Regions from separate parts of the Kitasatospora sp. NPDC023176 genome, predicted to be linked through region 3. Evidence: predicted binding sites of a transcription regulator. Region 3 holds the regulator's gene; each other region holds the start of a gene.
What was found. The regulator HrcA, encoded in region 3, represses chaperone genes, less so after heat shock. The targets are predictions, from matches to a motif close to TTNGCACTCNGNNNNNCNGAGTGCNAA.
Positions count from the first base shown of each region.

Region 1: a site for HrcA is predicted at 2,138-2,164, ahead of groES (co-chaperone GroES). Genes of this name have one in related genera too.
Region 2: a site for HrcA is predicted at 5,491-5,517, ahead of groL (chaperonin GroEL). Genes of this name have one in related genera too.
Region 4: a site for HrcA is predicted at 3,888-3,914, ahead of ACZ3YL_RS13065 (FmdB family zinc ribbon protein). Genes of this name have one in related genera too.

Region 1 is NZ_JBVHIP010000006.1:306,578-314,336, reverse strand. Features, by position in the region: gene groL (chaperonin GroEL) at 1-1,559, opposite strand, end outside; gene groES (co-chaperone GroES) at 1,691-1,996, opposite strand; gene ACZ3YL_RS12650 (hypothetical protein) at 2,245-2,580, shown strand; gene ACZ3YL_RS12645 (THUMP-like domain-containing protein) at 2,622-3,788, shown strand; gene ACZ3YL_RS12640 (polysaccharide deacetylase family protein) at 3,790-4,698, opposite strand; gene ACZ3YL_RS12635 (hypothetical protein) at 4,778-5,065, opposite strand; gene tsaD (tRNA (adenosine(37)-N6)-threonylcarbamoyltransferase complex transferase subunit TsaD) at 5,062-6,168, opposite strand; gene rimI (ribosomal protein S18-alanine N-acetyltransferase) at 6,161-6,640, opposite strand; gene tsaB (tRNA (adenosine(37)-N6)-threonylcarbamoyltransferase complex dimerization subunit type 1 TsaB) at 6,664-7,338, opposite strand; gene ACZ3YL_RS12615 (hypothetical protein) at 7,495-7,759, shown strand, end outside.
Region 2 is NZ_JBVHIP010000007.1:300,991-308,749, reverse strand. Features, by position in the region: gene ACZ3YL_RS14070 (alpha,alpha-trehalose-phosphate synthase (UDP-forming)) at 1-1,413, opposite strand, end outside; gene ACZ3YL_RS14065 (glucosyl-3-phosphoglycerate synthase) at 1,629-2,660, opposite strand; SAM riboswitch class I at 2,805-2,940, shown strand; gene thrC (threonine synthase) at 2,958-4,265, shown strand; gene ACZ3YL_RS14055 (MoaD/ThiS family protein) at 4,293-4,571, shown strand; gene ACZ3YL_RS14050 (cold-shock protein) at 5,146-5,349, shown strand; gene groL (chaperonin GroEL) at 5,675-7,297, shown strand; gene ACZ3YL_RS14040 (hypothetical protein) at 7,420-7,759, shown strand, end outside.
Region 3 is NZ_JBVHIP010000004.1:239,629-247,387, forward strand. Features, by position in the region: gene dnaJ (molecular chaperone DnaJ) at 17-1,156, opposite strand; gene hrcA (heat-inducible transcriptional repressor HrcA) at 1,233-2,267, opposite strand; gene htpX (zinc metalloprotease HtpX) at 2,535-3,455, shown strand; gene pspAB (PspA-associated protein PspAB) at 3,485-4,069, shown strand; gene ACZ3YL_RS08995 (DUF3097 domain-containing protein) at 4,094-4,927, shown strand; gene ACZ3YL_RS09000 (hypothetical protein) at 4,918-5,091, opposite strand; gene hemW (radical SAM family heme chaperone HemW) at 5,132-6,361, opposite strand; gene ACZ3YL_RS09010 (AMP-dependent synthetase/ligase) at 6,419-7,759, opposite strand, start outside.
Region 4 is NZ_JBVHIP010000007.1:94,698-102,456, reverse strand. Features, by position in the region: gene ACZ3YL_RS13085 (phosphatase PAP2 family protein) at 1-759, opposite strand, end outside; gene ACZ3YL_RS13080 (sigma-70 family RNA polymerase sigma factor) at 1,186-2,157, shown strand; gene ACZ3YL_RS13075 (hypothetical protein) at 2,316-2,540, shown strand; gene mscL (large conductance mechanosensitive channel protein MscL) at 2,550-2,966, opposite strand; gene ACZ3YL_RS13065 (FmdB family zinc ribbon protein) at 3,538-3,876, opposite strand; gene ACZ3YL_RS13060 (MFS transporter) at 4,003-5,370, opposite strand; gene ACZ3YL_RS13055 (potassium/proton antiporter) at 5,725-7,209, opposite strand; gene ACZ3YL_RS13050 (penicillin acylase family protein) at 7,505-7,759, shown strand, end outside.

The DNA.
Region 1 (7,759 bases), on a different contig from region 3:
AGGGTCTCGGTGGTGAGCAGCAGGGAGGCGATCGAGGCGGCGTTCTCCAGGGCGGAACGGGTGACCTTGACCGGGTCGATGACGCCGGCCTTCAGCAGGTCGCCGTACTCGCCGGTGGCGGCGTTGTAGCCGAAGCCCGCCTCCAGCTCGGCGACCTTGTGGGTGATGACGTAGCCCTCCAGGCCGGCGTTCTGGGCGATCCAGCGCAGCGGCTCGTGCAGCGCCTTGCGGACCACGGCGACACCGGTGGCCTCGTCACCCGACAGGCCGAGGCCGCCGTCCAGCACCTTGGCGGCGTGCACCAGGGAGGCGCCACCGCCGGCGACGATGCCTTCCTCGACCGCGGCACGGGTCGCCGAGATGGCGTCCTCCAGGCGGTGCTTGCGCTCCTTCAGCTCCACCTCGGTGGCGGCGCCGACCTTGATGACGCAGACGCCGCCGGCCAGCTTGGCCAGGCGCTCCTGCAGCTTCTCGCGGTCCCAGTCGGAGTCGGTCGCGGCGATCTCGCCCTTGATCTGGGCGACGCGGCCGGCCACGGCCTCGGAGTCACCGGCACCGTCGACGATGGTGGTCTCGTCCTTGGTGATGGTCACGCGGCGGGCGGTGCCCAGCACGTCCAGACCGGCCTGGTCGAGCTTGAGGCCGACCTCCTCGGAGATGACCGTGCCGCCGGTGAGGACGGCCAGGTCGCCGAGGATCGCCTTGCGGCGGTCGCCGAAGCCCGGGGCCTTGACGGCGACGGCGTTGAAGGTGCCGCGGATCTTGTTCACGACCAGGGTCGACAGGGCCTCGCCGTCGACGTCCTCGGCGATGATCAGCAGCGGCTTGGAGGCGCCGGACTGCAGGATCTTCTCCAGCAGCGGCAGCAGCTCCTGGATGGAGGAGATCTTGCCCTGGTTGATCAGGATGTACGGGTCCTCGAGGACCGCCTCCTGACGCTCCGCGTCGGTGACGAAGTACGGCGACAGGTAGCCCTTGTCGAACTGCATGCCCTCGGTGAAGTCCAGCTCCACGCCGAAGGTGTTCGACTCCTCGACGGTGATGACACCGTCCTTGCCGACCTTGTCGATCGCCTCGGCGATCAGCTCGCCGACCTGGGTGTCCTGCGCGGAGAGGGACGCGACGGCGGCGACGTCGTCCTTGCCCTCGATCTCGCGGGCGACGGACAGCAGGTGCTCGGAGACGGCGGCGACGGCCTTGTCGATGCCCTTCTTCAGGGCGGCCGGGCCGGCACCGGCGGCGACGTTGCGCAGACCCTCGTTGACCAGGGCCTGGGCCAGCACGGTGGCGGTGGTGGTGCCGTCACCCGCGACGTCGTTGGTCTTGGTGGCGACCTCCTTGACGAGCTGCGCGCCAAGGTTCTCGTACGGGTCGTCCAGCTCGACCTCACGGGCGATGGTGACACCGTCGTTGGTGATGGTCGGGGCGCCGAACTTCTTGTCGATGACGACGTTGCGGCCCTTGGGGCCGATGGTCACCTTGACGGTGTCGGCCAGCTTGTTGACACCGCGCTCCAGCGAGCGGCGGGCGTCCTCGTCGAACTGCAGGATCTTCGCCATGTTCCCTATTCCCTCGGGGCTGCGGCCGGCCGGCCGCCGAACTACGTGAACCAACAACCACGCCCCGGGCCCCTGTCACTTGGGACACGGATCCGGGGCGGGTCGGAACGACTTGCTTCTCGGTGCTGCGTTTACTTCTCGATGATGGCGAGAACGTCGCGCGCCGAGAGGACGAGGTACTCCTCGCCCTGGTACTTCACCTCGGTGCCGCCGTACTTCGAGTACAGGACGATGTCACCGACGGCGACGTCGAGCGGCAGACGCTGGCCGTCCTCGAAGCGGCCCGGGCCGACAGCCAGGACGACGCCCTCCTGGGGCTTCTCCTTGGCGGTGTCCGGGATAACCAGGCCGGAGGCCGTGGTGGTCTCGGCGTCGAGCGGCTGGACCACAATGCGGTCCTCGAGCGGCTTGATGGCAACCTTGCTGCTGGTGGTCACGTCCGAGCTCCCCTTCGGAGATTACGGGGTTTTCTAACGGGTAGGGGCGAACCTGCGTGCCTGCCGTCGCGGGGGTCAGACACACGTCTTCGCATTAGCACTCCCCACGGGGGGAGTGCCAAGGACGACCATAGGCTGCCGTTAGCACTCAGTCAACCAGAGTGCCAACGGCGCGCCCCAGGAGCCCAGGCTACGGATGAGTAGCCGTACTCATGTGCGATCCCCGGCCGGGCGGCCAGACTCCTGCCATGACCTCGCTCCCGACGCACGTCCGCCCGGCCCCGCTCAAGGACGTGTCCCTCGCCCTGCTGGCACTGCCCCTGATCGGGGTCGTGCTCCCGTTCGTCGTCTTCTCCTTCATCGCCGGCCTCGGCAACGGCCCCGGCGCCGGGGACGACGGGGACGGGCACGGCTGGGCCTTCCTGGGCGTCGGGATGACGGCCGCCCCGATCGCCGCCCTGGTGGCCGGCGTGCTGGTGGCCGTCCGCACCCGGCGGTCCGGCTACCAGCTCCTCCCGGTCGTCGCCGCGCTCTCGCCGTTCCTGCTGCCCGCGACCCTCTCCTCGGGCGTCCTCTGGCGCTGAACGGAACGCCCGCACCGCCGCTGACCGGTCAGAATGACCCCGTGGACACCGAGAACCTCCAGCCCCTGCTGACCCCCGAGGGTCAGGCCCTGCTCGCCGAGCTGCGCGAGTTCGCCCCCGAGGAGGAGCTGGCGCTGGCCACCAGGCTGCGGCGGGAGCACCCGGCGGAGCTGGTGTCGGCGGCGTTCGGGCAGGCGCGGCTGCGGCAGCGGGCCCGGGCGAAGTTCGGGGCGGACGCCGACCTGATGTACTTCACGCCCAACGGGGTCGAGCAGTCCACCCGGCGCAGCGTGGCCGAGTGGCGGGCCCGCCGCTTCGCCGAGTTGGGCGTACGGCGCCTCGCGGACCTGTGCTGCGGCATCGGCGGGGACGTGCTGGCGCTGGCCCGGGCCGGGATCCACGTGCTGGCCGTCGACAGGGACCCGGCGGCCTGCGCCGCCACCGCGGCCAACGCCGCCGCGCTGGGCCTGTCCGAGCTGGTCGAGGTGCGCTGCGCGGACGTCGCCGAGGTGGACGTCACCGGCTACGACGCGGTGTTCACCGACCCGGCCCGGCGCACCTCGCGCGGCCGGGTGTTCGACCCGAAGGCGTACGCCCCGCCGCTGTCCTGGGCGATCGAGGCCGGCCGGCGGACCCCGATCGGCGCCCTGAAGGTCGCCCCGGGCATCCCGCACGAGGCCGTCCCGGCGGACGCCGAGGCCGAGTGGGTCTCCGACCACGGGGACGTCAAGGAGGCGGTGCTCTGGTTCGGCACCGGGGCGACCCGCCCGCACCGCGCCACCCTGCTGCCGCACGGCGCCACCCTGACCGGCGGCGACCTGCCCGACCCGCCGGCCGGCCCGGTCGGGCGGTACCTGTACGAGCCGGACGGCGCGGTGATCCGGGCGCACCTGGTGGCCGAGGTGGCCGGGCAGGTCGACGGCCGGCTGATCGACCCGAAGATCGCCTACGTGACCTCGGACCGGCTGGTCGCCACCCCGTACGCGCACGCCTACGAGCTCACCGACGTGCTGCCGTACAACGTCAAGAGGCTGAAGGCGCTGCTGCGCGAGCGCGCGGTCGGCACGGTGGTGATCAAGAAGCGCGGGATGGCGATCACCCCGGAGGAGCTGCGCCGCCAGCTCAAGCCCTCCGGGCCGAACGCCGTCACGGTGATCCTCAGCCGCACCGACGCCGGGCCGCTGATGATGCTGGGACAGCCGGTCTGACCTACGAGGCCGGCGCCTGGATGTAGTCCTCCAGCCGGGCCACCGAGAAGCCCTGCTCCTGGATGCGGGCCAGCAGGTCCGCGAACATCTGGGTCATCGTGGCGCCCTTGAGCTCCTTGGGGCCGCGGAAGTGCGCCAGGATGATGTCGCCGGACTTCAGCTTCTTGTCCCCCGCCTGGTACTGCATGTCGTGGATCTGCATCGACTCGCGCCAGAGCACGATCGCCCGCGGACCGCACTGCTGCACCGACGTGTTGAGCGTGGGGGTGTTGGCGCCGTCGCCGAACGGCGGGCGGAACAGCAGCGGGGCGGTGCCGTACTGCTGGGTGAGCGCGGCCTGGTCCTCGCAGATCTCGGACTTCTGCTTGTCCGCCGGGAGCTTGCTCATCACCGGGTGGGTGACGGTGTGGTTCTGGATGTGGTTGCCCAGTGCCTGGAGCGGCTTGAAGTAGCCGTAGTCGTTCTTGACGATGTCCTTGGTCAGGAACATCGAGATCGGCACCTTGAGGTCGGTCAGCATCTCGACGAACTTCGGGTCCTTCTCGGCGCCGTCGTCGATGGTGATGAAGACGACCTTGTCGGCGGTCTTCACATCGCTGAACACCGGTACGGTGCCGGTGCGTTCGAGCTTGATGGGCTTGTCGGCGGGCGGCGCGGGGGCCGGCGCCAGCGGCTTGAGGTTCCACTTCGCCCAGGCCGCGGCGTCGCCCTGGGCCGGGGCCGCGCCGGGCGTGGTGGCCGCGGCGCTCGGCGCGCCGCCGGTCGGCTTGGCCGCCGCCGGCGCGGCCGTGCTCGCGGCCGGGGCGGCGCTGCCGCCGCCCCCGTTGTCGCCGCACGCGGTGGCGAAGGCCAGCAGGGCCAGCGCCCCCGCCGCGTACGTCCTGGTCCTGCTCAGCCCGTCCCTGTTCACCGCAGCGCGCTCCCGGTCCCGTCCAGCTCTCTCTCAGCTATGCACGGTAGCGGCCGCGGTGGCGGTTCCCGTCCACGGCCTACTCGACGTGCTCACTGGTGAAGGACCAGCGGTGCACCGGGCGGCCGAGCAGCTCGGCCGGCGGGTCGGCGACCGGCACGGGCTCGCCGCTCCACCAGGCGATCAGCAGCACCCTCCCCCCGCCTTCGGCCGGGGGTGCCCCCGTGCCGGGCGCGGTGAGCAGTTCGAGACGCTCCAGCCCGGCCGCGCCGCGCAGCGCGGGCAGCGCGGACTCCCGTGCCCAGGCCGCGAGTTCGGCCCCCCGGCCGTCCGCCGCCCGGGCCTCCCACATCGCGGCGACGGTCACGCGGCGCCGCCACCGAGGGCGTCGTAGGCCTGGCCGTGGACGTCGCCGTGCCCGATCACCGCGGCCGGCACGTGGACGTCGGTCACCGGCAGCGAGGAGTCGGCGGACAGGTCGAGGGCGGAGGGGGCGCGGTCGCGCCACACCATCTCGGAGCCCAGCGCCGCCACCATCGCGCCGTTGTCGGTGCACAGGCCCGGCCGGGGCACCCGCAGCCGGATGCCGGCCCGGTCGCAGCGCTGCTGGGCCATCTCGCGCAGCCGGGAGTTGGCCGCGACGCCGCCGCCGATCATCAGGTGGTCGACGCCGTTGTCCTTGCAGGCCTTGACGGCCTTGCGGGTGAGCACGTCGGTGACCGCCTCCTGGAAGGAGGCCGCGACGTCGGCGATCGGCACCTCCTCGCCGGCCCGGCGCTTGGCCTCCACCCAGCGGGCGACGGCGGTCTTCAGACCGGAGAAGGAGAAGTCGTACTCGGGGTCGTTCCTGCCGCTCAGGCCGCGCGGGAAGTTGATCGCCTTGCGGTCGCCCTCGCGGGCCGTCCGGTCGACGATCGGGCCGCCCGGGAAGCCCAGGCCGAGCACCCGGGCGACCTTGTCGAAGGCCTCGCCGGCCGCGTCGTCGATGGTCGCGCCGAGCGGGCGGACGTCCGTGGTGATGTCCTCGCTGAGCAGCAGCGAGGAGTGCCCGCCGGAGACCAGCAGGGCCATCGTCGGCGAGGGCAGCCGACCGTGCTCCAGCTGGTCGACGCAGATGTGCGAGGCGAGGTGGTTGACCCCGTACAACGGCTTGTCCAGCGCCCAGGCGTACGCCTTCGCCGCGCTGACGCCGACCAGCAGCGCGCCGGCCAGGCCGGGGCCGGCGGTGACGGCGATGCCGTCCAGGTCACTGGCCTTGATCCCGGCGGTGTCCAGGGCGCGCTGGATGGTCGGGACCATCGCCTCCAGGTGGGCGCGGCTGGCGATCTCCGGGACGACACCGCCGAAGCGGGCGTGGTCGTTGACGCTGGAGGCGACCGCGTCGGCCAGCAGCGTGGTACCGCGCACGATGCCGACGCCGGTCTCGTCGCAGGAGGTCTCGATGCCGAGGACGAGCGGTTCGTCAGCCATGGGGGGTGTCCTTAGGGTCCTTCGGGTCAGTGCTGGGGTGCTCGAGGCGCATCACCAGCGCGTCGATGTTGGCGGGCTGGTAGTAGCCGCGCCGGATGCCCACCGGTTCGAAGCCGTGGCGCTCGTACAGCCGCTGGGCGCGCTGGTTGTCCACCCGCACCTCCAGCAGCAGGTCGGCGCAGCCGCGCCGGGCGGCCTCGTGGATCAGGTCGGTGAGCAGGGCGGTGCCGAGGCCGCCGCCCTGGTGGCGGTCGTCGACGGCGATGGTCTGGACGTCGCCCTCGCCGGCGACGGTCATCAGACCGGCGTAGCCGACGATCGTGCCGTCCGTGGTGGTGGCGACCGAGTAGTGGCGGGTGCCGCCGGGGTGGGCCTCGGCGAGCTCGGACCAGAACATCCCGGGGGACCAGGCGTCCTCGGGGAACAGCCTGAACTCCAGGTCCATCACCGGCTCGATGTCCCACCAGCGCATCGGGCGCAGGGTGGTGCCGTGGTTCACGCCGGGAGCACCGCCTTGCCCCCTAGGACGGTCTTGTAGGCGGCCGGGACCTGGGCGTCCGGGCGGCGCAGGTACAGCGGCACGTTCGGGAGCAGCTCGCGCCCGGCGGCCAGCTCGGCCGCGGCGAAGCCGGCCAGGGCGCCGGCCGAGACGTGCTCGGGGCCGTGGCCGCCCGGGAAGGCGTCCGGGTAGAGCAGCGCGCCGGCGCCCACCGAGCGGGCCGCGGGCGTCAGCTCGGCCGGGCGGTCCACGCCGGGGCCCTCGGTGCGGTTGCCGTCGGCGTCGTACGAGGCCCAGTAGACCTCCTTGCGGCGCGCGTCGGTGGCCACCGTGAACGGCTGCCCGGCCAGTCCCTCGGCCCGGGCCTGGAAGGCGATCGCGTCCAGGGTGCAGACGCCGTGCACCGGCAGGCCCAGCGCGTGGCCGAGCGCGGCGGCGGTCACCAGACCGACCCGCAGGCCGGTGTACGGGCCGGGGCCGACGCCGACCGCGATGCCGGTGAGGTGGCTCTTGTCCACTCCGGCGGCCCGCAGGACCTGGTCGATCGCGGGCAGCAGCAGTTCGCCGTGGCGCCTGGCGTCGACCTGGTGGGTCTCGGCGAGGACGGCCGTGCCGTCGTGGACGGCGGCGGTGACGGCGGGGGTGGCGGTGTCGAACGCGAGCAGCAGCACGGGTCAAGGTTAGACCGACGTTGGGCCGACCGGCTGATCGAGCTGGTGTCCCCATCCGGAACACACGTACTGGGCGCTGCCGACCCGCCCGGGGGACCTGGCACGATTAGGGCCGTACGAACAGCGGACGGCGGCGGGAGCGGGCACGTGGCGAAGATGGGTCCTGGAGTGGTGGTCACGGGGTTGACCCTGGGGGCCCTGGCGGTGGTGAGCCTGCTGGCCTTCCAGGCCAACGGTGCGCAGGACCGCGCGGGCGGAGCCCGGCCGACCGTCGCCTCGACGTCCACCGGCCCGGCCGCCTCCGCGACGCCCAGCGCCTCGGCCACCCCGACCGTCCCGCCGCTGCCGGCCACCTCGGGCAGCGGCACGCGGGTGGTCTACTCGGTCGGCAGCCACTTCGTCTGGCTGATCGACCCGAAGA
Region 2 (7,759 bases), on a different contig from region 3:
CGCCGCGGCGAGGCGCTTGGTGCGGTCGGCGCGCTCCTCCGGGCTCATGGTGAGGCCGGTGTGCAGGGCCTCGGCGGTGGCGATGACGTCGTAGGGATTGACGGTGAGGGCGTCGTCCTTGAGTTCGGCGTGGGCGCCGGCCTCGCGGGAGAGGACGAGGGCGCAGCCGTGGTCGGAGACGACGGGGACTTCCTTGGCGACCAGGTTCATGCCGTCCCGGATCGGGTTGACCAGGGCCACGTCGGCGAGGCGGTAGGCGGCGAGGGAGCGCGGGAAGTCGTCGTTGACGTGCAGGATCAGGGGTTGCCAGGTGGGGGTGGCGAACTCGGTGTCGATCTCGTCGGCGAGCCGCTGGACCGCGGCGGTGTAGTCGCGGTACTCGGCGAGGTCGGTGCGGGACGGGTAGGCGAAGGCGATGTGCACCACCCGGTCGTGCCATTCGGGGCGGGTGCAGAGCAGGTGCCGGTAGGCCTGGAGGCCGCGGACGATGTTCTTGCTCAGCTCGGTGCGGTCGACCCGGACGATGGTGCGGCGGTCGCCGACGGCCGTACGGAGGGCGGTGAGGCGTTCGTCCACGTCGGGGCGGTGGGCGCGGTCGCGCAGGAAGTCGGCGTCGGCGCCGAGGGCGTGGACGCCGAGGTGGGTGGTGCGGCCCTCGTGGGTGACGGTGAGTGCCTCGTGGTCGACGGTGGCGCCGAGCAGGTCGGCGCAGCAGGCGGCGAAGGCGCGGGCCCAGCGTTCGGTGAGGAAGCCGGCCCGGTCGGCGCCGAGGATGCCGGTCAGGACGGCCCGGGCGACGTCGTCGGGGAGCAGCCGGTAGTACTCGGGCGGGGCCCAGGGGGTGTGGGAGAAGTGGCCGATCCGCAGGTCGGGGCGGGCCGCGCGGAGCAGGGCCGGGGTGAGGGACAGGTGGTAGTCCTGCACCAGGACCGCGGCGTTCGGGGCGGCTTCGGTGGCGAGGGCGTCGGCGAAGGCGGTGTTGTACGCCTGGTAGGCGGCCCATTCGGTGCGGAAGCCGGCGTCGAAGGAGGGCGCGGTGGGGGTCGCGTAGAGCAGGTGGTGGACGAACCAGAGGGTGGAGTTGGCGACGCCGTTGTAGGCGTGGGCGAAGGTCTGGGGGTCGATGTCGAGCATCCGGACGGCCTGGCCGCCGACCTCGTGCCCGGCGAGGTCGAGGCGGCCGTCGGGGGCTTCCCGGGCGGCTCTGCGGTCGGCGTCGTTGAGTGCGGCGCAGACCCAGACGGCGGTGGGGTCGTCGATCGCGGACAGGCCGGAGACCAGGCCTCCGCCGCCGCGGCGCAGGGTCAGCGTGCCGTCGTCGGCGGTGCTGAAGGACACCGGTCCCCGGTTGGAGGCCACCAGAACGGGGGCGGTGCCGGTCGCACTCGAACGTTCGGTCGTGAGATCGCCCATGGTTGGGATGTTGCCGGGGGGTCGGGGTGGCAAACCCGTCTGGGGCCCGTCTTCGCACTCCCGTCGTTCGCCCGGAGGGCGGGCGGGGCGGTGTTGGGGTGCGTGCATCGCAAGGCGGAGGAGGGAGGCGATGCGGAGCATCGGGCGACCGACGACAACGCGGCGAGGTGCGTGCACCGGCGTCGGCCCGCAGGCGGGAGTGCGAAGACGGGCCCCTAGTGGCGGGTGGCGTATTCGGGGAGGGTGTGCATCGGGGGGCGTTCCAGGGCCGTGACGGGGTGGGTGTGGGGGACGAAGATGGGGGTCCCGCCGGCCGAAGGCTGGGGGAGGGATTCCGGGGCGCGGCTGAACTGGGTGAGGTGGGGGTGGACGAGGTCGGCGGAGGCCTTGAGGCGGTGGGTGCGGTCGAGGCGTTCGAGGGCGGTGCGGTAGATGGTGGCGGCCATCCGGCCGAGGGCCTGGCCGTCCTGGTGGCGGTGGTGCCGGACGCCGACGTCGACCTGGGCCAGGGCGTCCAGTCCGACCAGTTCCAACGCGTCGACCAGCAGGCCGAGTTCGACGCCGTAGCCGGTGGGGAAGGGCAGCCGTTCGAGGAGTGAGCGGCGGGCCGCGTACTCGCCGCCGAGCGGCTGGACGAAGCCGGCGAGTTCCGGCCAGTGGAGGTTGAGGAGGGGCCGGGCGACGAGTTCGGTGACGCGGCCGCCGCCGGCCGGGACGATCGCGCCGCTGTCGGTCTCCAGCGGGCGGTCGTACATGGCCTTGACCAGGTGGATGGACTCGTCGGTCAGCAGCGGGCCGACGATGCCGGAGACGAAGGCCGGGTCGAACTCGCGCAGGTCGGCGTCGATGAAGCAGACGATGTCGCCGCGGGTGACCAGCAGGGAGCGCCAGAGCACCTCGCCCTTGCCGGGGACGGCGGGCAGCCGGGGGAGGATCCGGTCGCGCTGCTCCACCCGGGCGCCCGCCGCTTCGGCGACGGCGGCGGTGGCGTCGGTGGAGCCGGAGTCCACCACGACGAGTTCGTCGACCAGCGGGACCCGTTCCATCAGCTCGCGGCGGACGGTGCGGACGATGTCGCCGACGGTGGCCTCCTCGTCGAGCGCCGGGAGGACGACGCTGACGGTGCGGCCGGTGCGCTGCTTGGCCTCCAGCAGGGTGTGCACCGGCCGCTCGGCCGCGCTCCACGAGCGGCGGCGGAGCCAGGACGCCGCCTGCGGGAGGAGTGCGGGGGTCGGTTCGGCGGGCACGGTGACTCTCCTCGGCGGGATCGGGTGGAACGGCTCATCTCGCGTGGCGGACGGTCCCGTTCAGGGTTGACGCCTTCGGATACAGTCTTCGTACAGCGGTCGGACCTTCGCACGCCGGGGTCGCCGCTGAACCATAACTTCACAAGCTCATCCAGAGGGACTGAGGGAACGGCCCGTTGACGTCCCGGCAACCTTCTCGCGCGGCTGTCGTCGACAGGCCCCGGCGGGACAGGTGCCAATTCCGGCCTGTGGTGCGTCCGCGCCACGGGGAAGATGAGGAGAGAGGCCTCCGCCATCATGGCTATCGACACTGCCGCACCCTCCCCCGGCCTTCGGCCGCAGGGATCCCAGCCCGTCGACCTCGGCCCCGCCGCCGCCCTGTCGTGTCGGGAGTGCGGAACCCGCTTCCCGCTCGGCCCCAGCTTCGCCTGCCTGGAGTGCTTCGGGCCGCTGGAGATCGCGTACGAGTTCGGCGGCGAGCGCGCCGAGGAGCTGCGCAAGCGGATCGAAGCCGGCCCCGCGTCCATCTGGCGTTACGCGCCGCTGCTGCCGGTGCCGGCCGATGTGGCGTCGAAGCCCAATCTGAACCCCGGCTGGACTCCGCTGGTGAAGGCGGACAACCTGGGCCGGGAGCTCGGGTTCACGGCGCAGCTGCACATCAAGGACGACTCCGGCAACCCGACCCACTCGTTCAAGGACCGGGTGGTCGCGTGTGCGATCGAGGCGGCCCGGGCGTTCGGGTACACCACGCTGTCCTGCTCCTCGACCGGCAACCTGGCCGGCGCGGTGGGCGCGGCGGCGGCCCGGGCCGGGTTCCGTTCCTGCGTGTTCATCCCGCACGACCTGGAGCAGGGCAAGGTCGTGATGGCCGGGGTGTACGGCGGTGAGCTGGTGGGCATCGAGGGCACCTACGACGATGTGAACCGCTTCTGCTCGGAGCTGATCGGGGATCCGGCCGGCGAGGGCTGGGGCTTCGTGAACGTCAACCTGCGGCCGTACTACGGCGAGGGTTCCAAGACGCTGGCGTACGAGATCTGTGAGCAGCTCGGCTGGCGGCTGCCGGAGCAGATCGTCATCCCGATCGCCTCGGGCTCCCAGCTGACGAAGATCGACAAGGGGCTGCAGGAGCTGATCAAGCTGGGTCTGGTGGAGGACCGGCCGTACCGGATCTTCGGTGCCCAGGCGGAGGGCTGCTCGCCGGTGTCGGCGGCGTTCAAGGCCGGGCGAGACGTGATCAAGCCGGTGAAGCCGGACACCATCGCCAAGTCGCTGGCGATCGGCAACCCGGCGGACGGCCCGTACGTGCTGGACATCGCCCGTCGCACGGGCGGCGCGGTCGAGGACGTCACGGACGCGGAGGTCGTGGCGGCGATCCGGCTGCTGGCCCGCACCGAGGGGATCTTCGCCGAGACCGCGGGCGGGGTGACCGTCGGCGTGCTGAAGAAGCTGGTCGAGACCGGTCAGCTGGATCCGGCCAAGGAGACCGTCGCGATCAACACGGGCGACGGCCTGAAGACGCTGGACGCCGTCTCCGAGGCGGGCATGACCGCCGTCATCCGGCCGACCCTGGACGCCTTCCACTCCGCCGGCCTCGCGTCCGCCTGAACCGCCTCCCACCCCGCAAGGAGAGTCATGAGCGCCAACGTCCGCATCCCCACCATCCTGCGCACCTACACCGGCGGCGCGGCCGAGGTGACCGCCGAGGGGGCCACCCTGGCCGAGGTCATCGCCGACCTGGAGCGCAACCACGCCGGCATCTCGGCCCGGATCCTGGACGACACCGGCAAGCTGCGCCGCTTCGTCAACGTGTACGTGAACGACGACGACGTGCGGTTCGCCGAGGGCCTGGCGACCGAGATCAAGGACGGCGCCGGCGTCTCGATCATTCCGGCGGTGGCCGGCGGCTGCTGAGCCGCGCGCCATTTCCGCGCCGCCCGTACGTACGGAATTCGACTCTCCGTATGTGCGGGCGGCTGCGTGCATTTCGGCGGGAATATTTCGGGGTCAAGTCGGAGTAGAGTGTGGCTCTGCTGGGAACAGGGTTTCGCTCCCGGCGGACGGGGTGCGTCGCCGGAGGTCGTCCGGCCGCTGGGGCCGGTCGTGGGACCGGCTGGGGAGACCGGGCCGGGGTCGGACCGGGAAACATGTCAGGCAGATGTCAGAATTCCTGCAGGCATTTGAGTAATTCGTCCGCTATGTCCGGCGCGTAATGCCGATTTCCTCCCGGTTTGTTCGCTCTTGTCCCTTGGTAGGGCAGCGGAATTCCCGGCGGCTGACCCTGTTGCAGAGGGCGTCGGTCCGGATACATTCAGCGGCGGTCGACGTAATCACCCGCTCACGGAAGCCGTCCCGGCGCCCCGTGCGGAGGGTTGCGGCGTGCACGGCTGCGCTCAGGGGGGGTTCCCCGGGCCGGCCTTCAAAACCAGACCCGGGCCCGCGACCTGCGGGCCCGTGAAGGGCCAGCACAGCACTAGGGGAGTTCGGAATGGCTCAGGGCACCGTCAAGTGGTTCAACGCGGAGAAGGGCTACGGCTTCATCGCGGTCGACGGTGGTGCGGACGTCTTCGTCCACTACAGCGCGATCCAGATGGACGGCTACCGCACCCTCGAGGAGGGCCAGCGGGTCGAGTTCGAGATCTCCCAGGGACAGAAGGGCCCGCAGGCGGACATGGTCCGCGCGGCGGTCTGACCCCTTCCGACTCCAGGAGCTCGGCGCGGCCCACCGCTGGTGGACCTCCTGCTTCTCGACGGGCCCGTGCGACACGCGTCGTACGGGCCCGTTCGCGTTCCCGCGCGGGCCCGGACGGCGGCTCGCGGGTTGGCGATTGGGCTTGCACTCGACCACCTGGAGTGCTAATCATTGGCGTTAGCACTCACAGTGTGAGAGTGACAGCGGACCGGGTCGGTGAGGCCCCCGGGAGCGGCAGGGGAATGGACCCTCCGCACACCAGGGCCGTCCGTCGCGGGCACCCCTTGGTCCGAGCAGTCGACCGTGTCCCGGAGGACCACTTCTGATGGCCAAGATCATCGCCTTTGATGAGGAAGCTCGCCGCGGCCTTGAGCGTGGCATGAACCAGCTCGCCGACGCGGTGAAGGTCACGCTCGGCCCCAAGGGCCGCAACGTCGTGCTGGAGAAGAAGTGGGGCGCCCCCACGATCACCAACGACGGTGTCTCCATCGCCAAGGAGATCGAGCTCGAGGACCCGTACGAGAAGATCGGTGCGGAGCTCGTCAAGGAGGTCGCCAAGAAGACGGACGACGTCGCGGGCGACGGCACCACCACCGCCACCGTGCTCGCCCAGGCCCTGGTGCGCGAGGGTCTGCGCAACGTCGCCGCCGGCGCCAACCCGATGGCCCTGAAGCGCGGCATCGAGAAGGCCGTCGCCGCCGTCTCGGACCAGCTGCTGGCCCAGGCCAAGGACGTGGAGACCAAGGAGCAGATCGCCTCCACCGCCTCCATCTCCGCCGCTGACACCCAGATCGGCGAGCTCATCGCCGAGGCCATGGACAAGGTCGGCAAGGAAGGCGTCATCACCGTCGAGGAGAGCAACACCTTCGGTCTGGAGCTCGAGCTCACCGAGGGCATGCGCTTCGACAAGGGCTACATCTCCGCCTACTTCGCCACCGACCTGGAGCGGATGGAGGCGACCTTCGAGGACCCGTACATCCTCATCGCCAACTCCAAGATCGGCTCGGTCAAGGACCTCCTCCCGCTGCTGGAGAAGGTCATGCAGAGCGGCAAGCCGCTCGTCATCATCGCCGAGGACGTCGAGGGCGAGGCCCTGTCGACCCTGGTCGTGAACAAGATCCGCGGCACCTTCAAGTCCGTCGCCGTCAAGGCCCCGGGCTTCGGCGACCGCCGCAAGGCCATGCTCGGCGACATCGCCATCCTCACCGGTGGCACCGTGATCTCCGAGGAGGTCGGCCTCAAGCTGGAGAACGCCGGCATCGACCTGCTGGGCACCGCCCGCAAGGTGGTCATCACCAAGGACGAGACCACCATCGTCGACGGTGGCGGCGACAGCGAGCAGGTCGCGGGCCGGGTGAACCAGATCCGCGCCGAGATCGAGAACAGCGACTCGGACTACGACCGCGAGAAGCTCCAGGAGCGCCTCGCCAAGCTGGCCGGCGGCGTGGCCGTCATCAAGGCCGGCGCGGCCACCGAGGTGGAGCTCAAGGAGCGCAAGCACCGCATCGAGGACGCCGTCCGCAACGCCAAGGCCGCCGTCGAGGAGGGCATCGTCGCCGGTGGTGGCGTCGCGCTGCTGCAGGCCGGTGTCGCCTTCGACAAGCTGGAGCTGGAGGGCGACGAGGCCACCGGTGCCAACATCGTCAAGGTCGCGCTGGAGGCCCCGATCAAGCAGATCGCGACCAACGCCGGCCTGGAGGGTGGCGTCGTGGTGGAGAAGGTGCGCAACCTCCCCGCCGGTCACGGCCTGAACGCCGCCACCAACGAGTACGTCGACCTGGTCGCCGCGGGCATCATCGACCCGGCCAAGGTCACCCGCTCCGCGCTGCAGAACGCCGCCTCCATCGCGGCGCTGTTCCTCACCACCGAGGCCGTCATCGCCGACAAGCCGGAGAAGGCCGCCGCGGCCGCCGGCGGCGGCATGCCGGGCGGTGACATGGACTTCTGATCCTGATCGGGTTCCGATCGGATCGGCTGATCCTCGTCCGCGTGGGCGGTTCCCTTCGGGGGGCCGCCCACGCGGCGTTTCCGGGTTTTTGACCCTGCGGCCGGTCCACGGAGAATGGACGGATGGCTTCCGACGACATCGAGACCGCCCTGCACAACGCCCGGGCGCTGATCCTGGCCGACCTCACCGCGCGGGACGTGGCGGACGCCGCCGTCGTCTCGCTGGTGGAGCAGGCCGTCACCCACCGCCGGTGGTGGCTGGAGCAGTGGCCGGACGGCACCGAGTACGTGCTCGGGCTGGTCGCCCAGGACGTCCAGGACGCGCTGCTGGAGGCGTACGGGCGGTGGCCGCTGTGCACCGTCTGCGCGGCCGACGGGGACCCGCACGCGCTGGGCGTGGAGCCCGAGTTGGGACCGGAGCCGCACTGGGTGTGCGGCAAGCAGGGCGCGGTGGTGGCGCCGG
Region 3 (7,759 bases):
ACCCCCTCCCGGACGGCTACCGGCCGTTGAAGGCGTCCTTCAGACGCGAGAACAGGCCCTGCTGGCCCGGCGCGAACTGGCCGGACGGCCGCTCCTCGCCGCGCAGCACCGCGAGCCGGCGAAGCAGCTCCTCCTGCTCGGGGTCGAGCTTGGTGGGCGTCTGCACCTCGACGTGCACTATCAGGTCGCCCCGGCCGCCGCCGCGCAGGTGGGTGATGCCCCGGCCGTGCAGCGGGATCGACTGGCCGGACTGGGTGCCGGGCCGGATGTCGACCTCCTCCAGCCCGTCCAGGGTCTGCAGCGGCACCTGGGTGCCGAGCGAGGCGGCCGTCATCGGGATGGTGACGGTGCAGTGCAGGTCGTCCCCGCGCCGCTGGAAGACCGTGTGGGTGGTCTCGGCGATCTCGACGTAGAGGTCGCCGGCCGGGCCGCCGCCGGGGCCGACCTCGCCCTCGCCGGCCAGCTGGATCCGGGTGCCGTTGTCCACACCGGCCGGGATCTTGACCGTCAGGGTGCGGCGGGCCCGCACCCGGCCGTCGCCGGCGCACTCGGGGCACGGGGTCGGCACGACGGTGCCGAAGCCCTGGCACTGCGGGCACGGGCGGGAGGTCATGACCTGGCCCAGGAAGGACCGGGTCACCTGGGAGACCTCGCCCTTGCCGCGGCACATGTCGCAGGTCTGCGCGGAGGTGCCGGGGGCCGCGCCCTCGCCGCTGCAGGTGGTGCAGGTGACGGCGGTGTCGACCTGGAGTTCCTTGGTGGTGCCGAAGGCGGCCTCCTCCAGGGTGATCTCCAGCCGGATCATGGCGTCCTGGCCGCGGCGGGTGCGCGAGCGCGGGCCGCGCTGGCCGGCCGCGGCGCCGAAGAAGGCGTCCATGATGTCGGAGAAGCCGAAGCCCGCCGCGCCGGCGCCGAAGCCGCCCGCGCCACCGCCGCCGGGCGACAGCGGGTCGCCGCCGAGGTCGTAGACCTGGCGCTTCTGCGGATCGGAGAGCACCTCGTAGGCGGCGTTGATCTCCTTGAACCGCTCCTGCGTCTTCGGGTCCGGGTTGACGTCCGGGTGCAGTTCGCGTGCGAGGCGCCGGAACGCCTTCTTGATCTCGTCCTGCCCCGCATCCCGTCGGACGCCGAGTACCGCGTAGTAGTCCGTGGCCACCAAATGCTCCGCTTGTTCCGCCTGTTAGTAGTGCGACTGGACACCGCCGCCGGGTTTGTCCGACGACGGTTGTGAGCTACGACTCGGCCAGGATCTGGCCCACGTACCGTGCCACCGCTCGCACCGCCCCCATTGTGCCCGGGTAGTCCATCCGGGTCGGACCGATCACACCCAGTTTGGCCACGCTCTCGTCGCCCGAACCGTAGCCGACCGAAACGACCGAGGTGGAATTCAGCCCTTCGTACGCGTTCTCCCGCCCGATCCGGACGGTCATCGCGGCGTCCGCGGTCTCACCCAGGAGGCGGAGCAGGACGACCTGCTCCTCCAGGGCCTCCAGCACCGGCTGGATGCTGAGTGGGAAGTCGTGCCCGAAGCGGGTCAGGTTGGCCGTGCCGGCCAGCATGATCCGCTCCTCGTTCTGTTCGGCGAGCGCCTCGAACAGCGTCGCCAGGACCGTACTGACGGTCGGCCGGTCGGCCTGTTCGAAGGCCCCCGGGAGTTCCTCCAGCAGCCCGGGCACGTCCGGCAGCCGCTGCCCGGCCGCCCGCGCGTTGATCCGCGAGCGCAGGTCCGCCAGGACCGTCTCGCCGACCGTGCCCGGGCAGTCGACCATCCGCTGCTCGACCCGGCCGGTGTTGGTGATCAGCACCAGCATCACCTTGGCCGGGGCCAGCGCCACCAGCTCGATGTGCCGGACGGTGGAGCGGGTGAGCGAGGGGTACTGCACCACCGCGACCTGCCGGGTCAGCTGGGCGAGCAGCCGCACCGTGCGCATGACCACGTCGTCCAGGTCGACGGCGCCGTCCAGGAAGTGCCGGATCGCCCGGCGCTCCGGGGAGCTCATCGGCTTGATCTCGGCGAGCTTGTCGACGAACAGCCGGTACCCCTTGTCGGTGGGGATCCGCCCGGCGCTGGTGTGCGGCTGGTGGATGTAGCCCTCCTCCTCCAGCGCCGCCATGTCGTTGCGCACCGTCGCCGGGGACACCCCGAGGTTGTGCCGCTCCACCAGGGCCTTGGAGCCGACCGGCTCCTCCGTCCCCACATAGTCCTGGACGATCGCGCGCAGCACGGCGAGCTTGCGGTCGTCCAGTTGGCGGACCTCACCGGCCATGGGGCACGCACCTCCGTCTTCGCACGTTGTCCGTCTGTGATGCTGCGAGCCGCTCCGACGAGGGCCCCGACCTTGGCACTCTGCACACACGAGTGCCAAAACCGTACCTGCCAGTGTACGGCCCGGGTCCTATCGCAGGAACGGCCCGGCCGGGGTGATCCTGCCCGCAGTTCCGGACGGCCGCCACGACACTCCGCACGCGCGGGTGGTGCCCCGGGGCCGTCCGGGTGGCAGCATCGAAAGCGACGGCGAACGGAGGAGCAAGCAATGTCGAGCTCGGGCCAGCACACCCGTTTCGCGCCCGACCGCGGCCTGACCGGCCGCATGGTCGCGACGATGTTCGTGATCGGGCTGCTGTACGTCGGTTTCACGGGCCTGCTGATCGCGCTGCTGCGCGGGGCCTGGCCGCTGATCGTGCTGATCTCCGGCGGGCTGTTCGTGGCCCAGTTCTGGTTCAGCGACAAGATCACCGAGCGGGCCATGGGCGCCCACCAGGTGACCGAGGAGCAGTACCCCCAGCTGCACGGCACCATCGACCGGCTCTGCGCGCTGGCCGACATGCCCAAGCCCCGCGTGGCGGTCGCCGACAACGACATGCCGAACGCCTTCGCCACCGGCCGCAACCCGCAGAACGCCGTGGTGTGCGTCACCACCGGCCTGCTGCGCCGGCTCGAACCCGAGGAGCTGGAGGGCGTCCTCGCCCACGAGCTCTCGCACGTCGCCCACCGGGACGTCGCGGTGATGACCATCGCCGGCTTCCTCGGCGTGCTCGCCGGCGCGATGACCCGGATCGCCATGTACGGCGGGTTCATGGGCGGCGGACGCAACAACAACGACCAGAACGCCGCCATCGCGGCGCTGATCATCCCGCTGGTGTCGATCGTCGTCTACGCGATCAGCTTCCTGCTCACCCGGCTGCTGTCCCGCTACCGCGAACTGGCCGCCGACCGGGCCGCCGCCCAGCTCACCGGCCGCCCCAGCGCCCTCGCCTCGGCCCTCACCAAGGTCACCGGGCAGATCGCCGCCATCCCCACCGAGGACCTGCGCAAGTCGCAGCCCTACAACGCCTTCTACTTCGCCCCCGCGCTGAGCGCCAGGGAGACCGCCTCCCAGCTGTTCTCCACCCACCCGACGCTGGAGAAGCGGCTGGCCCAGCTGGCGAAGATCTCCGAGCAGCTCGGCCGCTGACCCTCCTTCCCGTTCGCGAAAGGACCGCCGTGGGATTCCTGGACGCCCTGTTCGGCCGCACCAAGCCCGTCAAGCCCGACCTCGACCAGCTGTTCGGCGTGCCGTCCGCCGCGCTCACCCTGGAGGCCGCGGCCGGGTTCCTCCCCACCGGGCTCGGCTCGGTCTGCTTCGCGGCCGTCGAGGGCGCGGCCTTCGTCCAGGTCGAACAGCAGGTCCGGGCCCTGCTGGACGCCGACACCGAACGCGGCGGCGTCCCGGTGGAGGCCTCCAAGGACGGCTACGGCTACTCCTGGCTGCTCACCCGGCACACCCCCGAGGAACTCCCGGAACTGGTCAACGACCTGCACGCGGTCAACAGCGAGCTGGAGGCGAACGGCTTCGGCCCGCAGCTGCTCTGCTCCCTGGTCGGCTTCCGCAACGCGCAGGGCCAGTCGCTGGCCCTGGTCTACCTCTACAAGCGCGGAACCTTCTATCCCTTCGCCCCGATGCCCGGCGGCGGCGAACGGCGCAACAGCCCGCTGGAGCTCCAGGTCAACGCGACGCTGGGCAACGACCTGCGGTTGGAGAAGGACCTCAGCCGCTGGTTCCCGGTCTGGGGCGCGCCGGGCCTCTGACGCCCCGTCCGTAAAATCGCCCCCATGCGCAGCCACCAGTACGGACCCGACCTCACCCCGCCGTGGAAGAAGCAGGAGCCGGCACCCGAGGTGCCGGCCGAGCGGGACCTGGTGGTCGAGGAGGCCGCCACCGGCTACTGCGGGGCGGTGGTGCGGTGCGAGAAGACCGCGGAGGGGTTCACCGTCACCCTGGAGGACCGGTTCGGCAAGCAGCGGGTCTTCCCGCTGGTGCCGCGCGGCTTCCTGCTGGAGGGCAAGGCCGTCACCCTGGTGCGCCCGAGCGCCCCCGCCGCGCCCCGCACCCCCGCCCGCACCGCCTCGGGCTCCCTCGCCGTCCCCGGCGCCCGCGCCCGGGTCGCCCGCGAGTCCCGCATCTACGTCGAGGGCCGGCACGACGCCGAGCTGGTCGAGCGGGTCTGGGGCGACGACCTGCGCATCGAGGGCGTCGTCGTCGAGTACCTCCAGGGCATCGACGACCTCCCCGCGATCGTCGCCGACTTCGCCCCCGGCCCAGGCCGCCGCCTCGGCGTCCTGGTCGACCACCTGCTCCCGGGGACGAAGGAGCACCGCATCGCCGCGCAGGTCACCGGCGAGTCCGTGCTGGTCGTCGGCCACCCCTACATCGACATCTGGCAGGCCGTGAAGCCCTCCTCCGTCGGCATCCCCGGCTGGCCCGCCGTCCCCCGGGGCGAGGACTGGAAGGAGGGCACCTGCCGCCGCCTCGGCTGGCCGGTGGACACCCCGGCGGCTTGGAAGCGGATCCTGTCGAAGGTGAACAGCTACCGGGACCTGGAGCCCGAACTCCTGGCGAAGGTAGAGGAGTTGATCGACTTCACGGCCCTTCCGGGTCAGGAGTAGGTCTGGAACTCCGAGGTGTCGAGCGTGACGCCCAGCAGGATGTTGTGGACCATGTCCGGCCCGGCCGTCATCACGAGTTCCCCCCTGATGAGCTCAGCCTTGAAGCCTTCAGGAACCTCCAGGTTCTCGAAGATCCCAGTCATCCGGTCATCGATGGCGGTCATCGCGCGCTCCCTCCGACGGCTGACACCACGTCAACGACAATCAGTCCACCAGGTCACGAACGACGGCGTCGGCCAGCAGGCGGCCCTGGAGGGTCAGGGTGGCGCGACCCTGCTGGTAGGGCTCCTCGGCGAGCAGGCCGTCCGCGAGGGCCTTGGCGGCGGCCCTGCGGCCCGCCTCGGCGAGGAGGTCGAGGGAGATGCCGTCGGCCAGGCGCAGTTCCAGCAGGATGCGCTCGACCCGGCGGTCCTCGTCGGTGAGGACCTCGCGGCCCAGGGCCGGGGTGCGGCCCTCGGCGAGGGCCTGGGCGTAGGCGGCGGGGTGCTTGGCGTTCCACCAGCGGACGCCGCCGACGTGGCTGTGGGCGCCGGGGCCGGCGCCCCACCAGTCGGCGCCGGTCCAGTAGAGCTCGTTGTGGCGGCAGCGGCCCTCGGGGGTGGTGGCCCAGTTGGAGACCTCGTACCAGGCGTAGCCGGCCGCGCTGAGCGCCTGCTCGGCGATGAGGTAGCGGTCGGCGTGCACGTCGTCGTCGATCATCGGCAGTTCGCCGCGCTTGACCCGGGCGGCCAGCTTGGTGCCGTCCTCGACGATCAGCGAGTACGCGGAGACGTGGTCGGGCCCGGCGCCGATCGCGGCGTCCAGCGAGGCCCGCCAGTCGTCGTCGGACTCGCCGGGGGTGCCGTAGATCAGGTCGAGGTTGACGTGCTCGAAGCCGGCCTCGCGGGCCTCGGCCACGCAGGCCTCGGGGCGGCCGGGGGTGTGGTGGCGGTCGAGCAGCCGCAGGACGTGCGGGCGGGCGCTCTGCATGCCGAAGGAGATCCGGTTGTAGCCGCCCTCGCGCAGTTCGGCGAGGTACGCGGGGTCGACGGACTCCGGGTTGGCCTCGGTGGTGACCTCGGCGTCCGGGGCGAGCCCGAACTCCTCGCGCAGGGCGGCGAGCATCTTCACCAGGTCGCGGGCGGGCAGCAGGGTGGGGGTGCCGCCGCCGAGGAAGACGGTCCGCACGGGCAGGTCGGCCTCCCCGAGCACCTTCCGGGCGTGCCGGATCTCGGCGACCACGTTGTCCGCGTAGGTCTCCTGCGAGGCCACGGCCCCGGAGGAGCGCAGTTCGGTGGCGGTGTAGGTGTTGAAGTCGCAGTAGCCGCAGCGGCTGGCGCAGTAGGGCACGTGCAGGTAGAAGCCGAACGGGCGCCGGCCCAGCCCGGCGAGGGCGTGCGCGGGCAGGGAACCGTCGGACGGCACCGGTTCGCCGTCGGGGAGTGCGGAGGGCATGCCCCCATTGTCCCGTACGGCCCGCGCGACCGGGCGCGGGCCGTACGGGAGCCGGGCTCAGGCCTCGTTGGCGCCCGTGTACATGGCGGCCACCGCGTCCGCGTAGGTCCGCTCGACCACCGGGCGCTTGATCTTCAGGCTCGGGGTGAGCTCGCCGTGCTCGATGTCGAGGTCGCGCGGCAGCAGGTGGAACTTCTTGATCGTCTGCCAGCGCTGGAGGTCGGCATTGACCCGCTTGACGAAGCCCTCGATCAGCTGGTGCACGGCCGGGTCGGCGGCCAGCTCGGCGTAGCTCCTGCCGGCCAGGCCGCGCTCGGCGGCCCACGGCATCAGCACCGCCTCGTCCAGGCCGATCAGCGCGGTGCAGTAGTTGCGGCCGTTGCCGATCACCAGGATGTTGCTGACGAACGGGCAGACCGCCTTGAACTTGCCCTCGACCTCGCTGGGCGCCACGTACTTTCCGCCGGAGGTCTTGAACAGGTCCTTCTTGCGGTCGGTGATCCGCAGGAAGCCGTCGGGGCTGAGCTCGCCGATGTCCTCGGTGTGGAACCAGCCGTCCGGCTCCAGCACCTCGGCGGTCTTCTCCGGCAGGTTGTGGTAGCCGCGCATGACGCCGGGGCCGCGCAGCAGGATCTCGCCGTCCTCGGCGATCCGCACCTCGGTGCCGGGCAGCGGGCGGCCGACCGTGCCGATCCGCACGTCCTCCTTGCGGTTGACGCAGGAACCGGCGCTGGTCTCGCTCAGCCCGTAGCCCTCCAGGATCGGTACCCCGGCGCCGAGGAAGAAGTAGCCGATCTCGGGGGCGAGCGCGGCACTGCCGGAGACCGCGCCGCGCAGCCGGCCGCCGAAGGCCTCCCGGATCTTCGCGTACACCAGCTTGTCGGCCACCGCGTGCTGCAGCCGCAGGCCCAGCGGGGCGCTGTCGACGCCGGTGGCGATCCGGCTCTCCTGGACGGCCCGGGCGTACTCGCGGGCGACCTTGGCGGCCCACATGAAGATCTTGTACTTGGCGCCGCCCTCGGCCCGGGCCCGGCCGGCGATGCCGTTGTAGACCTTCTCGAAGATGCGCGGCGCCGAGGCCATGGTGGTCGGCCGGATGGCCGGCAGGTTGTGGATGATCCGGTCGACCCGGCCGTCCACCGCCATCACGTGGCCGGTGGCGATCTGGCCGGAGATCAGCGTCTTGCCGAAGACGTGCGACAGCGGCAGCCACATGAACTGGACGTCGTCGGGGCCGAGCAGGCCGCTGGCCTCCTGGGCCCGGCCCTCGTACGCCCAGCAGTCGTGCACCAGGCGCACGCCCTTGGGGCGGCCGGTGGTGCCGGAGGTGTAGATGAGGGTGGCCAGCTGCTCCTTGTCGAGCGCGGCCACGGCCTTCTCGACGGCGTCCGGGTGCTG
Region 4 (7,759 bases), on a different contig from region 3:
GGCCCGCGGCGCCCGGACGGACGGCACGATGACCCGCTGGACCCTGGGCCTGGTGCGCCAGTTGACCCGCCGGACGTCCCGGGCCAGCGCGCCCGGCCGCCAGAGTTCTATCGCGGAGGTCACGAGGCCCAGTACGGCGCCGGCGGCCAGCCAGCCGGCCACCACGTCGCTGGGCCAGTGCACCCCGAGGGCCGTCCTGGTCCAGCCGATGGTCAGCACGGTGACGGCCGCCACCGAGCAGGCGATGGTCCGGCCGCGGCGGTCGACCCGGTACCAGACCAGGCCGACCAGGACGGCGCAGGTGATCGCCGAGGCCATGGCGTGCCCGGAGGGGAAGGCCGGGCCGCCGGCGTGCGAGACCGGGTCGGAGAAGGCGGGCCGCTGCCGGTCGACGGCCAGCTTGAGCGCCCACTGGGCACCCCAGCCGACCAGCGCCTGGGCGGCCACCCAGCCGGCCAGCACCCGGGCGCCGATCAGCCAGAGCCAGCCGGCGGCGATGCCGAGCAGCGCACGCATCGTGACGGGGCCGCCGATGTCGGAGAGGGTCTGCACCGCGGCGGTCCAGATCCGGTGGTCCCGCGCGTAGTCGTGGAGTCCGCCGGTCCAGTCCTGGTCGAACTCGTGCAGGGGGTGCCAGTGGCCCGTCACCAGCATCGCCAGGAGGCCGAACAGCGCGGCGCAGCCCAGCGCGAGCGACGCGTCCCGAAGGAGGCGGCGATGACGCACGGTGACGGGAGTCGTGCTGTTGGTCAGGTGCATGCCTGACACCTTCCCAGCGCGCTGTGCCGATCGGGAGCTGGAGTGATAGCGATTCGGCATCTTTTGTGCGGAGGACCTGCGTGCGCCGGGGGGTGGGCGCGGGCGGACGTTCGGGGGCGCCCGGGAACGCCGGCGATCGTCCGCCTGTTCAACCAAGGGGCGGCGGTCGGGTGTGCGGACGGTGAAGAAGCGCTTGCGAAGCGGTCGCTCGCGAGCACCGGAGGTGCCCGATCGGTCACCGAGTGTCCAGAGCCGGGGTGAAAACCGGCAGGATACTGCATCGCCGGGAAGAATCTGAACGACTTGGGAATGTTGTCCGGAATCTGTTCGTTGGATCGTTACGTGTGAGCCCCCAGGGGCCCGCACTTCTTGCCCTCCTGGGGGCAGGCAGGCAGACCTCGGCAACACCAGTCAAAGGGAGCAAGCATGGCCACCCGTGCCGTCGTTCGTGACAGGGCCGACCGGACTCGCGCGGCCCGCCCGACCAACTTCGAGGCCGACCGCGACCTGGTCGGTATGTACCTCGACGAGATCGCCAGGACGCCCCTGCTCGATGCCGCCGAGGAGGTCGAGCTCTCGCTGCGGATCGAGGCCGGTGTGTACGCCCAGCACCTGCTGGAGGGGGACGAACTCCCCGACGGTGTCACGCGCGAGGAGCTGGAGGCGATAGCCGCCGACGCCGAGCGCGCCAAGGACGTCTTCATCCGCTCGAACCTCCGCCTGGTGGTGGCGGTCGCCCGGCGCTACCCGCGCAGCGGCCTCCCCCTGCTGGACCTCATCCAGGAGGGCAACGCGGGCCTGGTGCGCGCCGTCGAGAAGTTCGACTACGCCAAGGGCTTCAAGTTCTCCACCTACGCGACCTGGTGGATCCGCCAGGCGATCACCCGCTCGATCGCCGACCAGTCCCGCACCATCCGGCTGCCCGTGCACCTGGTCGAGGAGCTGGGCAGGATCCGACGGGTGCAGCGGGAGAAGTCCAAGGAGCTGGGCCGTGAGGCCGAGCCGGCCGAGATCGCGGCCGAGCTGGACACCACCGAGGCCCGGATCAAGGACGTGCTGGACTGGGCGCGCGACCCGGTCAGCCTCAACATGTCCGTCGACGACGAGGGCGAGACCCAGTTCGGCGACCTGGTGGAGGACACCGGGGCGACGTCCCCCGAGGACGCCGTGATGGTCATGCTCCGCCGCGAGGAGCTGGACGGCCTGATCGGGCGGCTGGACGACCGCACCGCGTCGATCATCCGCTCCCGCTACGGGATGGAGGACGGCCGCGAGCGCACCCTCACCGAGGTGGGCAAGCAGCACGGCCTCACCCGCGAGCGGATCCGGCAGATCGAGAAGCACGCCCTGGCCGAGCTGAAGAAGATCGCCGACCACGCGGGCTTCGAAGCCGCCTGACGATCGGCGGCCGGTGGCTGACCACCGGCGGCCGACGGCCTGCCACCCGGGCCCTGATGCGGAGCGCTCCGCACCGGGGCCCGAGGCGCGTCATGGGCCTCTTAGGCTGGAGGGACAGGTCAGACCGTGAGCAGGGGATCGGCAGGGGAGTGGACAGGGTGAACGAACAACGGCAGGGACAGGAAGACGGGCAGGAGCAGGAGCAGGAGCAGGAGAAGCGCGAGGCCGAGGCCAAGGCCCGGCTGCTCTTCCGCGACCCGCTGGACCAGCAGTCCCGGGACGACACCGACGCCGGCTGGGGCGACCGCCCGGGGGCGGGGCAGAGCGGTGGGCGGGGGCTGGACTGGTACCTGAGCCAGCGCCCGCCGCACCACGGGGACTGAGGGCGTGCCCTAACGCGTCGCGACCAGCGCGTCGCGGATCTCGGTCAGCAGTTGGACCTCCTTGGCCTCGGCCTCGGCTGCCACCTCGGCGATGCTCTTGCGCCTGGCCGCCATCCGGTTCATCGGCACGATCAGGACGAAGTAGACGACGGCGGCGGTGATCAGGAACTGCAGGGCGGCACTGAGCACCGACCCCCACAGGATGAGGATTCCGGACGTGACCTCACCGGTGCCGCTCACCTCGCAGGGCCCCTTGAGGCAGGAACTGTAGGACGCCAGGTCCTTCGTCCCGAACACGCCGACGAGCGGGTTGATCACGCCCTTGACGAAGGCGTTGACGATGTTGGTGAAGGCCGCGCCGATGACCACGGCGACGGCGAGTTCGACGACATTTCCACGCAGCAGGAATTCCTTGAAGCCTTTCATGCCGCCTCGAACGACGAAGTCGTTCCTGGGTTACGGGTGATCTTCCGGCAGCCCGGATTGACAACCCGTACGGCCCACCGCGCCCGCGGCGGGCGGCGGCAGCCCGGCCCGCAGAGGCCCGGAGGCGAGCGCCGCGGCTACCGCGAGCAGTACCAGCGCGGGCACCCCGCCCCGCCGTCGGACGGCTCGGCGCCAGCGGTGCCACCTGCCGCACCCGCGCCGGATCGGCGGGAAGCTCGGCACCTCCCGCCGGGGCGGCACGGTGGGGGCGGGCAGGGGGAGGGAGAGGGGCGGGCTCGTGGTCGTCATCGGGACACCTCCGGATTCGGTCGGTCCTTGCTCGATGACCCACACCCTGCGCGTTCCCGCCGCGACCGGGAAACGGATTCCCACAGCCTGTGGACAAACCCGCCCCTGTGGATAACTTCGTACACTCACACGAGCTAATTCGGCCCTCGAAAGTTGACGAAGGCGACGGAAGGCCGCGCGAGAAGCGGGCGACAAGGCACGCGAAAAGGCCCGCCGGCCCCCGCGCGAAGCGGGGCCGACGGGCCTTCCCGTGAAACCGAGGTCAGCCGGCGGCCGGAGCCGGGCTGCTCGACGAGCTGGACGAGCTGGACGAGCCGGAAGAGCTCGACGAACCGGACGAACCCGAACCCGAGGTCGACGACGAGGCCGTGGTCGACGTCGAGGAGCCGGTGGACGAACCCGCGCCCACCGTGCTGCTGGAGGACGAGCGGCTGTCGGTGCGGTAGAAACCCGAGCCCTTGAACACGACACCCACGGCCGAGAAGACCTTGCGGAGCCGTCCCTGGCAGTCGGGGCACGTGGTCAGCGCCTCGTCGGTGAACTTCTGCACCGCCTCCAGGCCGTTGCCGCACTCGGTGCACTGGTACTGGTACGTGGGCACTTGTCTTCCTCCTGGCACTCTCGCCTGATGAGTGCTAACGATGGTCAATGATGCGGTATTCCGTTGGATCAGTCCAGCGAATCCGGTGTGAGATGAGCCGGTACCGCGTCACCGCCCACCGCGCGTTCAGCCCTTGGCCGCGCCGACGAGCTGCGCCGCGTTGCCGCGCTCGGCCGACGAAGCCACCACCCGGCTCGCCCCGCCCGGGGCCACCAGCAGGTGCCGCATCGACAGCAGCGCGATCAGCCCCAGCCCGGCACCGACGGCCGGCACCAGGAACCCGACCGAGGGCCCGTGGCCGTCGAGCAGCTTGCCCGCCGCCATCGAGCCGAACGCCAGGCCCAGCCCGATCGCGCCGGTCAGCCAGGTGAAGGCCTCCGTCTTGGCGCCGTCCGCGACCAGCGTCTCGACCAGGGTGTAGCCGCTGATCAGGGTCGGGGCGATGGCCAGACCGCAGACCAGCCCGGCGACCGTCAGGGCGACCAGGTTGGGCATCGCCCACAGCACCGAGCAGCCCAGCACCAGCATCGTGTAGCTCATGGCCATCCGCTGCTGCACCGGCCGCCGCCAGGCGATCACGCCGTACAGCACGCCGGCCAGCATCGAGCCGCCCGCGAAGATCCCGTACACCGTGCCGCCGGAGTCGTGCTGCCCCACCGAGTCGGCGAAGGCGTTGACCGACACCTGCATGCCGCCGAACACCGCGCCGACCCCGAGGAAGGCTCCGACCAGCAGCCGGACGCCGGGCGAGGCCAGCGCCGAGGCGCGCCGCACGCCGGGTTCCGGGAGGATCCGGGCGGGGGCGCTGCGCCGCTGGGCCGCGAAGGCGAGACCGCCGACCAGGGTCAGCGAGGCCTCGACGACCAGCGCGACCGCCGGGCTGGCGAGGGCGGCGATGTTGGCGGCCAGGATCGGGCCGACCACGAAGGTGAACTCGTCCGTCACGGACTCGAAGGCGAAGGCGGTGCTCACCTTGGCGCCGGCGGCGGGCGAGGCGCCCTCCCCGGTGAAGGTGGAGACCCAGCGGGCCCGGACCATCGCGCCGACCTGCGGCACGCTCGCCCCGGCGGGGACGGCGGCCAGGTACACGCTCCAGTCCGGTGCGTGGCCGAGCGCCAGCGCGATCAGCACGCCGACCGAGGTCGCGTGCACCAGCACCGTCGGGACCAGCACCGCGGCCTGGCCGTACCGGTCGGCCAGCCGCCCGGTCTGCGGCCCGATCAGGGCCTGGGCGACGGCGGCGACGGCGACGGCCGTACCGGCGGTGCCGTACGAGCCGGTGGTCTGGGTGACGAGCAGCAGGAGGCCCATGCTGAGCATCGCGTAGGGCAGCCGCGCGACGAGGGCGGGGGACAGGAACGTCCAGGCGCCGGGTGTGCGCAGCAGCTCGCCGTACCCGACCCTGGCGGGCGGCTCGGCGGCGGTGTCCACAGTGCTGGTCGCGGTCTCCGGAGCGGAGTCCGCGGTGATCTCGACCGTTCGGCGGGCCGTCACGGTCGGTCCTTCCTGCTGCCTGGTAGCGCGGCAGGGCATGGGGTGGCCCCGACGGCGCCGAGAGTCGTCCTCTCGCGCGTCGACCGGGGTAGATACCGGGTCGGCCGGGCCTGGTGGGCCGGTGCCGGACCGCGGCCGCCGAGCGGTCGCGCCAACTCTGCGTCAGGCAGATGCTGGGGGTGGTCTAACGGTAGTTATACGGCGTGGTCGAACCAGCATACAGTTACGCGCGTAGATACCGCCAGGCCACCCAGGTCGCGCAGGTCACCCGAGCCACGCAGGTCACCCGAGCCACCCAGGCCGCCCAGGTCGCGCTGGCCACCCGAGCCACGCAGGCCGCCCGCGCTCAGGCGCTCACCGCCCGTTCAGCCACCCCGCCAGCTTGCCGCCCTTGTCCACGGCCCGCAGCCGCCGCTCGGCCGCCTCGCCCACCTCGTCGGTGGTGACCACCAGCAGCTCGTCCCCGCCGCGCAGCATCGTCGCCTTGTCCGGCACGAAGGAGTTGCCCTCCCGCACGACCAGGGTGACCGCCGCCCCCTTGGGCAGCCGCAGCTCGCTGATCTCCACGCCGGACATCCGCGAGGTCGGCGAGAGCGCGACCGACAGCAGGTGCCCGTGCAGCTTCTCCAGCGGGGCGGACTCGATGTCGAGGTCCTGCCCCATCGCGCCCTCGCCGATCCGCAGCCGCTTGGCCATCCAGGGCAGGGTCGGGCCCTGGAGCAGGGTGAAGACGACCACCAGGATGAAGACGATGTTGAACACGTCCTCGGCCCGGTGCGCGCCGGAGACCACCGGGATGGTGGCCAGCACGATGGGCACCGCCCCGCGCAGCCCGGCCCAGCTGAGCAGCGCCTGCTCCCGGACGGGCATCTTGAACGGGGTCAGGGTGAGCACCACGGACAGCGGCCGGGCCAGGAAGACCAGCACCGCGCCTATCACCAGCGCGGGGACCACCGCGTCGCCCATGCTCTCGGGCGCGGCCAGCAGGCCGAGCAGCACGAACATGCCGATCTGCCCGATCCAGGCCAGTCCGTCGGCGAAGCCGCGCACCGCCGGTCCGTGCGGGAGCTTGGAGTTCCCGAGGATCACCGCGCTGATGTAGACGGCGAGGAAGCCGGAGCCGTGCAGCAGCGAGCCGCCGGCATAGGCGAGCACGGTGAGCGCCACCACGGCGATCGGGTAGAGGCCGGAGGAGGGCAGCGCGACGTGCTTGACCGCGAACGCGCCGAGCTTGCCGACGGCCAGGCCGACCGCCACGCCGATCGCCAGTTCGGCGGCGATCGTGCCGAGCAGCACGTACCAGGAGTCCAGTTCGCCGACCGAGGCGAAGGCGACGACCAGGATGACCACGGGGGCGTCGTTGAAGCCGGACTCGGCCTCCAGCAGGCCGGTGAGCCGGTGCGGCAGCGGGACCATCCGCAGGACCGAGAAGACGGCCGCCGCGTCGGTGGAGGAGACGATCGCGCCGAGCAGCAGCGAGGTCCGCCACTCCAGGCCGACCAGCCAGTGCGCGCCGGCCGCGGTGACGAAGACGCTGATCCCGACGCCGACGGTGGCCAGTACGGTGGCCGCCGGCATCGCCGGCTTCACCTCGCGCCAGCTGGTCTTGAGGCCGCCCTCGGCCAGGATCACCACGAGTGCCGCGTAGCCGAGCACCTGGGTCAGTTCGGCGTTGTTGAAGGTGACGCCGATCCCGTTCTGGCCCAGTGCCACGCCGATCCCGAGGTAGATCAGCAGACTGGGCAGTCCTGATCGGGTCGAGAACCGGACGGCGACCACCGCGAAGAGCAGGATCACGGAGGCTTCGAGCAGGAGCTGGTTCAGGTGGGCGACGTTCACGCAGTGGCACCTCGGGCAGGCATGGGCGGGCGGGGTGTCAGGTGGTGCTGAAGGTGTTCCGTTGGTACAGGGAGGGTGCTGTCGGGCACCGGACCGCTAAGAAGGCGTCAATGCTCCTGTTGCGGATCGTTACTCAGTCTAACATTTTGCCATACCTTTAGCTTGGTCCCGGCTTGGCTCCAGCTCGGTCCCCCGTTCACAGCGCTCCGCCGACTCGGCCTAATGTGGTGCCCTGTCCCGGCCCCAGGCCCCGGACACGCCCGCCCGCCCCGAAGTCAGGACCGCAAGGACCCAGATGCCCCGCTCGAAGAAGTTCCGGCGCGCCCGTCTGATCGTGATCATGCTGGTCGTGCTGCTGGTGGCCGGCGTCGGCTACGGCGGCTACCGCGGGGTCACCGCGGTCCGCGCCTCCTTCCCGGAGGTCGACGGCACGGTCAAGATGGCGGGCCTGAGCGCGCCGGTCGACGTCAAGCGGGACGCCAACGGCATCCCGCAGCTGTACGCGGACACCCCCGAGGACATGTTCCGCGCCCAGGGCTACGTCCAGGCC